3 regions of the Lysinibacillus sp. FSL M8-0355 genome follow, and region 2 is predicted to be linked to each of the others. Evidence: riboswitches for the same ligand, from Rfam matches in the RefSeq annotation. Region 2 holds a riboswitch; each other region holds the start of a gene.
The links. A riboswitch is a leader RNA that binds a small molecule or an ion and turns the genes downstream of it on or off. The one in region 2 is predicted to bind cobalamin.
Positions count from the first base shown of each region.

Region 1: linked by a shared signal. The riboswitch ahead of MKY46_RS10975 (ABC transporter substrate-binding protein) and the one ahead of metE (5-methyltetrahydropteroyltriglutamate--homocysteine S-methyltransferase) in region 2 are both predicted to bind cobalamin.
Region 3: linked by a shared signal. The riboswitch ahead of MKY46_RS21575 (hypothetical protein) and the one ahead of metE (5-methyltetrahydropteroyltriglutamate--homocysteine S-methyltransferase) in region 2 are both predicted to bind cobalamin.

Region 1 covers NZ_JBBPAI010000001.1:2,237,749-2,241,031, reverse strand. Annotated here, with positions in the region: gene MKY46_RS10980 (precorrin-3B methylase) at 15-692, opposite strand; gene MKY46_RS10975 (ABC transporter substrate-binding protein) at 743-1,735, opposite strand; cobalamin riboswitch at 1,899-2,085, opposite strand; gene MKY46_RS10970 (translation factor GTPase family protein) at 2,268-3,283, shown strand, end outside.
Region 2 covers NZ_JBBPAI010000001.1:2,421,229-2,424,511, reverse strand. Annotated here, with positions in the region: gene metE (5-methyltetrahydropteroyltriglutamate--homocysteine S-methyltransferase) at 1-1,283, opposite strand, end outside; cobalamin riboswitch at 1,463-1,641, opposite strand; gene MKY46_RS11890 (Lsa family ABC-F type ribosomal protection protein) at 2,197-3,283, shown strand, end outside.
Region 3 covers NZ_JBBPAI010000001.1:4,420,778-4,424,060, forward strand. Annotated here, with positions in the region: gene MKY46_RS21565 (tyrosine-protein phosphatase) at 1-166, opposite strand, end outside; gene MKY46_RS21570 (ABC transporter substrate-binding protein) at 309-1,259, opposite strand; gene MKY46_RS21575 (hypothetical protein) at 1,243-1,800, opposite strand; cobalamin riboswitch at 1,954-2,153, opposite strand; gene MKY46_RS21580 (glutathione peroxidase) at 2,253-2,798, opposite strand; gene MKY46_RS21585 (hypothetical protein) at 2,883-3,283, opposite strand, start outside.

The DNA.
Region 1 (3,283 bases), 180 kb from region 2:
AAGTAATATTCCTGCTAGTTAATTGTTTTTTTTACTAATTCCCAATATTCGGTTGATTTTGTTCTGCGATAAAATTTAAAAAAGGGTTCATTCGGACGAGCATGTTCCTTATAAAGGTTCATCATTTGTAGCAAAAAATCTTCAATGTGCTCGACACCTACCTTTTTCGCAAATAACGTGCCCGCCTGCGCCTTTGCCCCCATCGGTACAGCACCTAAGTAAACATCAAAGCTCTCCTGCTGATAAACGAGTCCAATATCATCATAGACTGCATTGTAGCAGGCTGACGCACAGCCATTGATGTTAACACGTACTCTTGCAGGTACCTCGATCCCCTCTAAAGCATGATAAAGCTGTTCGGTTATCGGAGCAGCCTCCATCTTTTCACCATCACAAAAATCACAGGCCTTCATCGCGATGATGGGTCCTGATGGTGCAACATAAAGACCCACTTCTCGTAAGGCTTGCATAGCCTCTGTCACAGCACTCGTTGGAATGGACACTAAAATACTATAGGAGGCCGAATACTTAATCGCCCCCTTTTCGCCAACAATCTCTGCTATTTTTTGAAATTGTGCAGGCGTATAATGCTTATTAATAATACCTGGGCTGACAGCTAAGCGTGTAAATTCGCCATGACGATTAAGTGTTTCAAATGTTTGATCTGGTACGTTTTTCTGAAATGCATTCATTGATATCGCTCCTTATGAAAAAGGAGCTAGCACAATGCTAGCTCGGAATTTTAAAAGTTATCAGGATAGAAACCCTTCGCTAAAATTTCAATAGCCTCTGCCGCACGAACGCCTTCAGACGCAGCTGACAGTGGCAGGATGACAAAGCGATCATTTTTAACAGCTTCCATCTCCTTTAATGCTGGATCATTTTTTAAGAATTGAATCTTTTGTTCGGCCGTTGTTTCACCATAATCGATCACGACAACTACCTCGGGATTACGGTCTACCGCATCTTCCTTCGACACGGTTGTCCAGCCTGATTCCACATCACCAAAAATATTTTGACCACCAGCGATTGACACTAGTTCATTCATAAAGTTTTGACCAGCTGTAAAGACATCCTTTTCACCGCTATCAAATACGAGAACACGTAATTTCTCACTATCTTTTGGTAATTTAGCTTGAATTGCCTCCACATCTTGCGTCATTTGCTCAATTAAGGCTTCTCCACGATCCTCAATACGGAAAATTTTTGCGATATTACGAATATCAGTGAAAATATCCTCTAGTGTTGGCTTTGTCATATTGGAAGCCGTATGTAAATACGTATGAATGCCTAACTCCTCAAGCTCTTCCGGTGTTCCAACACCCTTTTCACCAAAGCCACTCTTCCAGCCTGCATATAAGAAATCAGCCTCGGCATCAATTACTTGCTCCTTCGTTGGGTATTGATCAGAAAGCACAGGCACTTTATCGTATGCTTCTTGTAGGGGCTCGTAGATTTTATCATCTAAGTAAGCTGTGCCTACCATGGAATCCTCTAAGCCTAGCGCTAGCATAATCTCTGTCACATGCTGATTTAAACTAATCGCTTTTGTAGGTGCTTCCTTATATGTTTGAGTTGTTTCATTATTGTCAATGGTTACTTCCGTTGCTGCCTCAGATGGCTCAACCTTCTCATCTTGCGCTGCTGATTCAGGTTTGTCCTTTGCATTACAAGCCCCTAAAACAGCGACCAAGGCAATGACCATCACCAGCCATAAACTTTTCCATTTCTTCATGTCCTTTTCTCCTTTGTTGTTCATCTATAGAAAGAAATCAAAGACTTCTTTGCTACCAGGATTCGTGGGAAGGGCATAAAAAAACCCTCTTGTCGCCAAGAGAGTAGCATAGTGAAAAAACGGTACATTACCTTTATCACTATCCCCATCCTCGTGGTTCTTAGTCAAAAAACACATACTGGCAGGTATCCTGGCTTAGGTTCATCATCTATACGCCTTCCCATAGTTAAACTACAGTGGCATGCTGTACAGACTCCCCATTTACAGTTGCGGGACAGCATCGGAATTGCACCGATTTCCCTTTTAAGCAAATGACAAATGCCATTTGCACCAATACGTTCTATAATGGTTAATACTATTGATAGACTAGCAGAAGAAAATTTGTAGCTCAATCAGTAGTATATTGCTAAATATATAATCATCATTATATTAGCACTATTTCGACAAAAATACGAACTATTTTACAAGAAATATATAGGCTAGTATTCTGTTACAATGAAAAGATAGCTATAGATAGAAACGAGGATATGTTATGTACAAAACAATTGGTGTACTTGCGCATGTGGATGCAGGTAAAACAACCTTCTCTGAGCAAGTACTTTTTCATACACAAAGCATTCAAGCTCGTGGTCGAGTGGATCATCAGGATACCTTTCTCGATCATCATGAGCTAGAGCGCAAGCGTGGTATTACCATTTTTGCCGAGCAAGGTCGCATGAACATAGGCGACGATACATACACGTTGATTGATACACCAGGGCATGTCGACTTCTCCCCTGAGATGGAGCGCGCCATTCGTGTGATGGATTATGCCATTGTTATCATTAGTGCGGTCGAGGGCGTACAGGGTCATACGGAAACCGTGTGGCAGCTTTTACGCAAATACCATGTCCCAACATTCTTCTTTATCAATAAAATTGATCGCGAAGGAGCCAATGTGGAGGCCGTTATGACACAGCTCCGCAAGGATTGTTCCCAGCAGGTGCTGTTCGTCGATGAACCGCTTCGTACTGATTATGTTTCAAGCAGCATCATGGAATGGTTGGCTGAGCGTAATGAAGAGCTGCTCGATGCCTTTTTGAATGAGTCATTGGAGCATGAGCAATGTCTTACTCAGCTACAGACCATGATTCAAAAGGAATGTGCCTTCCCCTGCTTTACAGGGTCTGCCCTAAAGGATGAGGGCATCAAGGAATTGCTTGCCCAGCTCCCTCTATTAACAGACACCCATTTTGAAGTGAATGCACCGTTTGAGGGGGAGGTTTTTAAAATTCGTCATGACGGCCACCAGCGTTTAACATTTATGAAGGCTGTCAAGGGCGTTTTACATGTTCGGGATGAATTTTCGTTTGAAGAAGTGACAGAAAAAGTGACTGAAATTCGCCTCTATAATGGCAGTCGCTTTGATACCGTCCAACAGGTTGAAGCGGGAGAGATTTTTGCTGTTAAAGGACTTAGTCAGGCCAATATTGGAGACCGCATCGGCACTACTATGCTGTCACAGCCCTATGAGCTTGTCCCAACGCTACAGGCAAAGGTTCAATATGA
Region 2 (3,283 bases):
AACGCTAACGCTTGCTGCTGCATCTTTTGACGCTGAGCAAATTCACTATGTCGTTCAAAATCTTGCGTTGTCACAGTTTGAACTGCTTGATGGATCAACTTGTTTTGACGGATTGGATGGTTTTTTAGAGCCTCAATTGCCTTCATACTTTCAGAAAAATTATGCTGTAAGATACCCTCTGTATCTCGTCTACATTTAGTTAGCTCCGTGATTTCTACAATCTTTTCATCTGCGAAGGCTAAAGCATGCTTCAGAACAGGGTCAATCTCATTTTCAAGAGCAGTTGTGATTGGTACATGTTGTAGACTGCTGGACGGTTGAATCCATAGCTCTGCCGCATTACTTAAATGCTCAATTGCCTGAATTGTAGCATTGACCTCCGCTAAGTTGGAACGCCAAATATCACGTCCATTAACAACCCCGACTGCCAATACTTTGTCCTGAGGGAAACCATATTGACGAAGTGACGCCATATTTCCTTTATAGCCATGAACAAAGTCTAGGCCAAATCCTTCTACAGGCAATGTAATCAATGTTTCATAGCCGCATAATGCTTCAAAATAAGTTTGCAGCATGATTTTCGCTTCTGGAACGGCGACGGCTAACTGGTCGTAAATCTCTTGCACAAGCTTGATGTCTGCTGGATCAAGGGTTGTGACAAGTGATGGCTCTTCTAGTTGAATCCAATTTGCACCTGCATCTACTAATTCTTTTAATACTTGTGTATAGAGCGGTATTAGAGCTAATAAGTATTCAACCTGTGTGAATTTGCTATAGCCTTTTGTTAACTTGCAGAATGTATAGGGACCAATCAATGTTGGCTTTGCAATAATACCGTACGTTTCTTTCGCCTCTAAGAAATCGGCCAACACTTTATTTTCTGTTAGTTTCAAGGCCTGTCCCTCGTATTCAGGAACAATATAGTGATAGTTTGTATTAAACCATTTTGTCATCTCACTAGCTACAGCTGTTTTATTCCCTCTTGCTACGCTGTAGTAGGTAGATAAATCTACTTTCCCTCCCTGCCAGTTAAAGCGTTTTGGGATGAGACCAAACATTAATGCTGTATCTAACATTCTATCGTAATACGTAAAATCGCCAACTGTCACCATGTCGATGCCAAGCTGTAGCTGCTTGTCAATTCTAGCTAAACGGATTTTTTTTAAACTATCCTCAAAATCCTCTTCAGAAAGCTCGTTGCGCCAAAATGCTTCTAATGCTTTTTTCCATTCGCGATCTTCCCCGATATACGGGTAACCAATGAGTGTGCTTGTATAGGTCATTTTTATATCTCCTTTTCAGAAAAAAATAAAAAGCCATTTTCCAAGGAGGAGAATGGCTGCTAGTTGAAATTTTTAATGCTAAAACAATACGAAAAAAGTATCTACTTTCGCATAAATCATTTGTTATCGCACAGTGCCGATTTGGTCACTTTTCACCACCTATTTCCACGTAGGTATTTGGTGTGTACTAGAAATTGGCAGGTCTCCTGGCTTCTCATCAACACGCCTCACAGCCTTCCCGGTTTCCCAGTGGCCTTTGTGATTTGCTCCGAATAACAGTTGCGGGACAGCGTCGGATTTGCACCGACTTCCCTTTTAAGCCAAACTTTCATTTGGCACCAATTCTTACACATTATTCAATTATGCTCCTACTATAACATATCTTTCAGAATAGTAGAAATAATTTTTATACGATTATCTAAATTATTTCTATAATTATTGTAGGGATTGGTTTAAGAAGATAAGGCTACATTGTATTCCATAAAAAAATTTGTTACTATAAAAATACAATTATGAGAGGACTGATGAATGGACAATGATGAACTAATCTATATTTTTATTTGAAATGAATCACTTCAAACGACAAAATATAGGATTAGTCTATCCATTTTTAACAATCAGTTTGCGTTTATTTGTCATGATGTCATTGGCAAATAAAGTTTATTCAGTGAGAGACTAATCCTTCCAATATCCAATTGGGGGGATTTTTTCTTGCTCTCATAGTTTATTCTGTATCTTTCATCTACCTAATAAAGGAGAGAAAAAAATGAGCGATTCTGAACCTATTGTGACGCATGTGATGCTCCGTATAAGTCGTTAGCATCCATCAACTTATACGGAGAAATTTAGCATAGATGGATGTACCGACTTTGTATAAAAGAAAAATGATTTGCTATACAAAGGAGGAATTATCATGTCAATGATACAAGTACAAGACTTAACGTTTTCTTACCCAAGCAGCTTTGATTATATTTTTGAGGGTGTCAACTTTCAGATTAATACAGATTGGAAAATTGGATTTATCGGTAGGAATGGTCGTGGGAAGACAACATTTTTTAATTTGCTATTAGGGAATTATGAGTATAGTGGGAACATCATTTCTTCAGTAGAATTTACTTATTTCCCCTATCCTGTTTCAGACCCAAATAAATATACGTACGAAATTTTTGAAGAAATTTGCCCTCTGGCAGAAGATTGGGAATATATTCGTGAAATAGCCTATCTAGATGTCGATGCTGAGGTCATGTATCGCCCTTTTCAAACATTATCTAATGGAGAGCAAACAAAGGTGTTGCTTGCAGCGCTCTTTTTAACAGAGGGACAGTTTCTATTAATTGATGAGCCAACCAATCATCTCGATACGGATGCACGAAAGACGGTCTCTAATTATCTACGCAAGAAAAAAGGATTTATTTTAATTTCGCATGACAGAGCCTTTTTAGATGGCTGTGTTGATCATATTTTATCGATCAATAGAGCCAATATTGATGTTCAAAGTGGTAACTACTCAACTTGGAAGTTAAATTTTGATCGACAGCAGGAACATGAAGAAGCAACTAATCAACGTCTGCAAAAAGATATTGACCGTTTAACGCAGTCTTCCAAGCGTTCGGTAGGTTGGTCTAATCAAGTGGAGGCTTCCAAAAATGGAACTACGAATTCGGGTTCTAAGCTGGATAAAGGCTTTGTTGGACATAAAGCAGCCAAGATGATGAAGCGAGCAAAGAACTTGGAATCTAGGCAGCAAAAAGCGATTGATGAAAAATCAAAACTGCTAAAAAATGTTGAAAAAACGGAATCTTTAAAAGTACAACCATTAGCATTTCCATCAAAAGACATGGTTGTTGTAACGGATGTATCAATTCAGTATGATGACAACTTTGTGAATCAGCCTATTAGCTTCAAAGTGACGCAAGGTGATCGTATTGTTCTCGATGGCAAAAATGGAAGCGGAAAAAGTAGTATCCTACAGCTGCTTCTTGGCAAGCCTATACAGCATA
Region 3 (3,283 bases), 2.0 Mb from region 2:
ATGTTTCAAATAGCTCTTTATCCGCCAACGTCATTTTCCCAAGAGCCGCTGAGCGGTAAAATAAACCGTTCTTGACAATGCGCCCATCCCTTGTCCTATATCCCCCCATATCTCGAAAATTATAAACTGCCTCAAATGGAATTATCTTTGTCTCTAACTGTTCCAATTACTACACCTCCTAAAATTATCGAGCACTCTTACTTTTATTTTATAGAACTAACTCAATTAATTCCAATTTTCACACTAGGAAATAACAACCCACATAAAAATGGCTAGCTGTCAGTATACAGCTAGCCTTGAATGGTTTCTTATTTAAATAACTCTGGATAGACAGCCTTTGCTACTAGTTCTACGGCTTCCCCAATACGTGGGCCAGGTCGATTAGAGATATCTGTATCAAGAGTCTGTACTGCTTTATTTTGAACTGCTGTCACTGTATTCCATCCATCACGTGTAAGTATTTCACCTATTGGATCCTCTGTGTAGTTTACTGTCGTTAAAATAACATCTGGGTTTTTCACTATGACATCTTCCTCAGAAACTTGTGCCCAGCTGCTCAAGTCAGAAAAAACATTCTTAACATTGGCTGCATCTAGTATTTCTTGCTGGAAAGTACCAGAGCCTGCTGTATAAATATCGGGCTTAGGACTAATTTCTAAATAAACATTTTTCGGTGCTTTTACTTCCTTCACCTTTGCTTTAACGTCAGCTAATTTCGCTTTAATCTCTTCGTTTACTTCATTTCCTTTATCTGCAACACCCATTACAGCTGCGATCTGTTCGATGTCACCATAAACATCATCGAATGTAGCTGCTGATTGAATAACAAACACTTTGATTCCAGCATCTTCAAGTGGTTTCATTGCTTCCTTATCACCAATCGTATAAGCTATAACAACATCTGGCTTCAACGCTATGATTCGTTCACTGTTAAAATTCACAGAATCAGAAACCCGTTCAATTTTCTGTGCTTCCTCTGGGTAAGTATCATATTCAGTTGCTCCTACGATTTTATCACCAACACCTAGAGCAAATAAAATTTCTGTATTACTTGGTTGCAATGATACAACTGTTTTTGGTACTTCTTTAAACTCTATTTCTACACCGCGATCATCTGTCACTTTGTAGTTTGTTTGCTCTGTTTGTTGTGTATCCTGTGAAGCGTCTTTATTTTTAGTATCTACCGAAGTACCACAACCTGCTAAAATCATTGCAAGGAAGAGTACTGTTAGCCATTGAACATTAAATAATTTCTTCATTATTATTCTCCTTTTTCTTTTTCATCGGATATGATTTACTAATAAATGGTATTTCAGCTATCCCTGCTTGTTGATTCATAAAGACAGCCATAACGAAGCACACATTGGCTAATAGGCCTAAATAATCAAAAAGAATAGCTGGAACCTCTCGTTCATCCGATACTTTGTGTAATGTACGATATGATTTTTTTGCTTCACTACGGCAAAGATGTAGAGCAGCGGCAGCCTCTGTACCTTGAGGTAAGACAAAGTTTTGTATCTCTTCCTTCACATGACGAACATAAAAATCATAGCGCTCACTTAACCAAGCAAGATCCTCTTCTGTTACAGCTAGTTTTCCACGAACCGAGCCATTGACATGGTAGGCCATAGGTAAAATAATTATTAAATCTTCTACAACAGCTTGTACATCCTCTTTCTTAACTGCAGCTAAAGCAACTCCCAAATGCGTAGTCAGACTGTCTGTTCGAATCTCAAAATCAACCGTCGAAGCTTTTTCACGCATAAATGGATAACAAGAATAACGTGCATCTTTTTTCACTTGCGATCCCCCCACTTTTCATTATGAAAATTCTTGCATAAAAAAACGCCGCTCCTTTACGCAAAGGAACGACGAAAATAACATAATAATGGCCAAATTAACATGACATAGCCTATGTATTTGCCGTATATCCTCCTAGCTTCCGAGAAGTTTTTATACGTTCAAACAAAGGTCGGTCTCCTGGCTTGTACAGTTCATTACATAAAAAACGAATGTGTGATAAAGTACCTTCCCATCTCTGTTAAGACAGTGGTAAACCTTTATACTAGCTGTACTTACAGTTGCGGAAACAGCTTCGGTTTTTCACCGAATTCCCGATTATGCTTGTTAGCACCTTTATTCTGCAAGAATAATTCACTTGTAAAGCAGTTTATCATATATTAATAGGAAAAAATAGCTGTGCTTTGAATGGATCGTCACCATTTCTAAAGAATAAGATAAACAAAACTGTTTTATAGTATAGTTTCAATTGCCTGTTCAATATCAAGTTGTGAATCTGTTGGTTCAAAGCGTGCAACGGTCTTGCCGTTAGCATCTACTAAAAACTTTGTAAAGTTCCAGCGAATATTACGACCATCTAAAAAGTTAGGGGCAAGTTGAACAATTGCCTCAGCAAGCATTTTTTCCTGCATGCTCGCCTTGCCAAACTCTCGAAAATCCACTTCATGTTTTAAATAATTGAATAATGGGTGGGTAGTCTCTCCATTTACTTGTACAAGCTCAAAAATTGGGAAGGTAACGCCATAATTCACTTTACAAAGATGCGTAGTCTCCTCGCCATCTTCAGGATTTTGATGACCAAATTGATCGCAAGGAAATCCTAGAACGACAAAATTATCTTTCCCATATTTATCATACATTTTTTGTAAGTCATCAAATTGATATGTAAATCGGCATTGATTCGCCGTATTGACAATTAGCATCGTTTTTCCACGATATGTTTCCATGGATAAAATTTCACCATTAGGTTTTCGTACTAAATAATTATAAATGCTCATGTCTTAACCCCTTTTATTTTTTCATTTATTATAGTTGACTATTCAATAATTTACCAAATAATTTGCACAAAAAACACCATCTCGTTACGTTGAACGGATGGCTGACTTATACTTCTGTTTAGATTTAACGTCCTGCTCTTCATTAATTAAACGATGGGCAATGTCTAATAACTTTATGTCACTTGTCTCGTCATATAGCTTTTTAAAAGATACAATAATATCATGGCGAATGTGAGTCGGATGCTTCTCATCTAAACAAGTTTGAAATCTCTTTGCTAAATAAGACACCACTAAGTCACTTTGTACTTGACCTGCTAGCCCAATTTTCCAAATAGCTTGTAATGCATTTCGAGCTGTAACGGATCGTTCATCATAAGTCACAGCCCAAATCTTTAAAAAATCCTCCAATACCCTTTCTTCTGGGTCACTTTTTGCGGCTAAGGCGCATAAAATTTGTGCAGCACGTGCACGTGCATGACCATCTT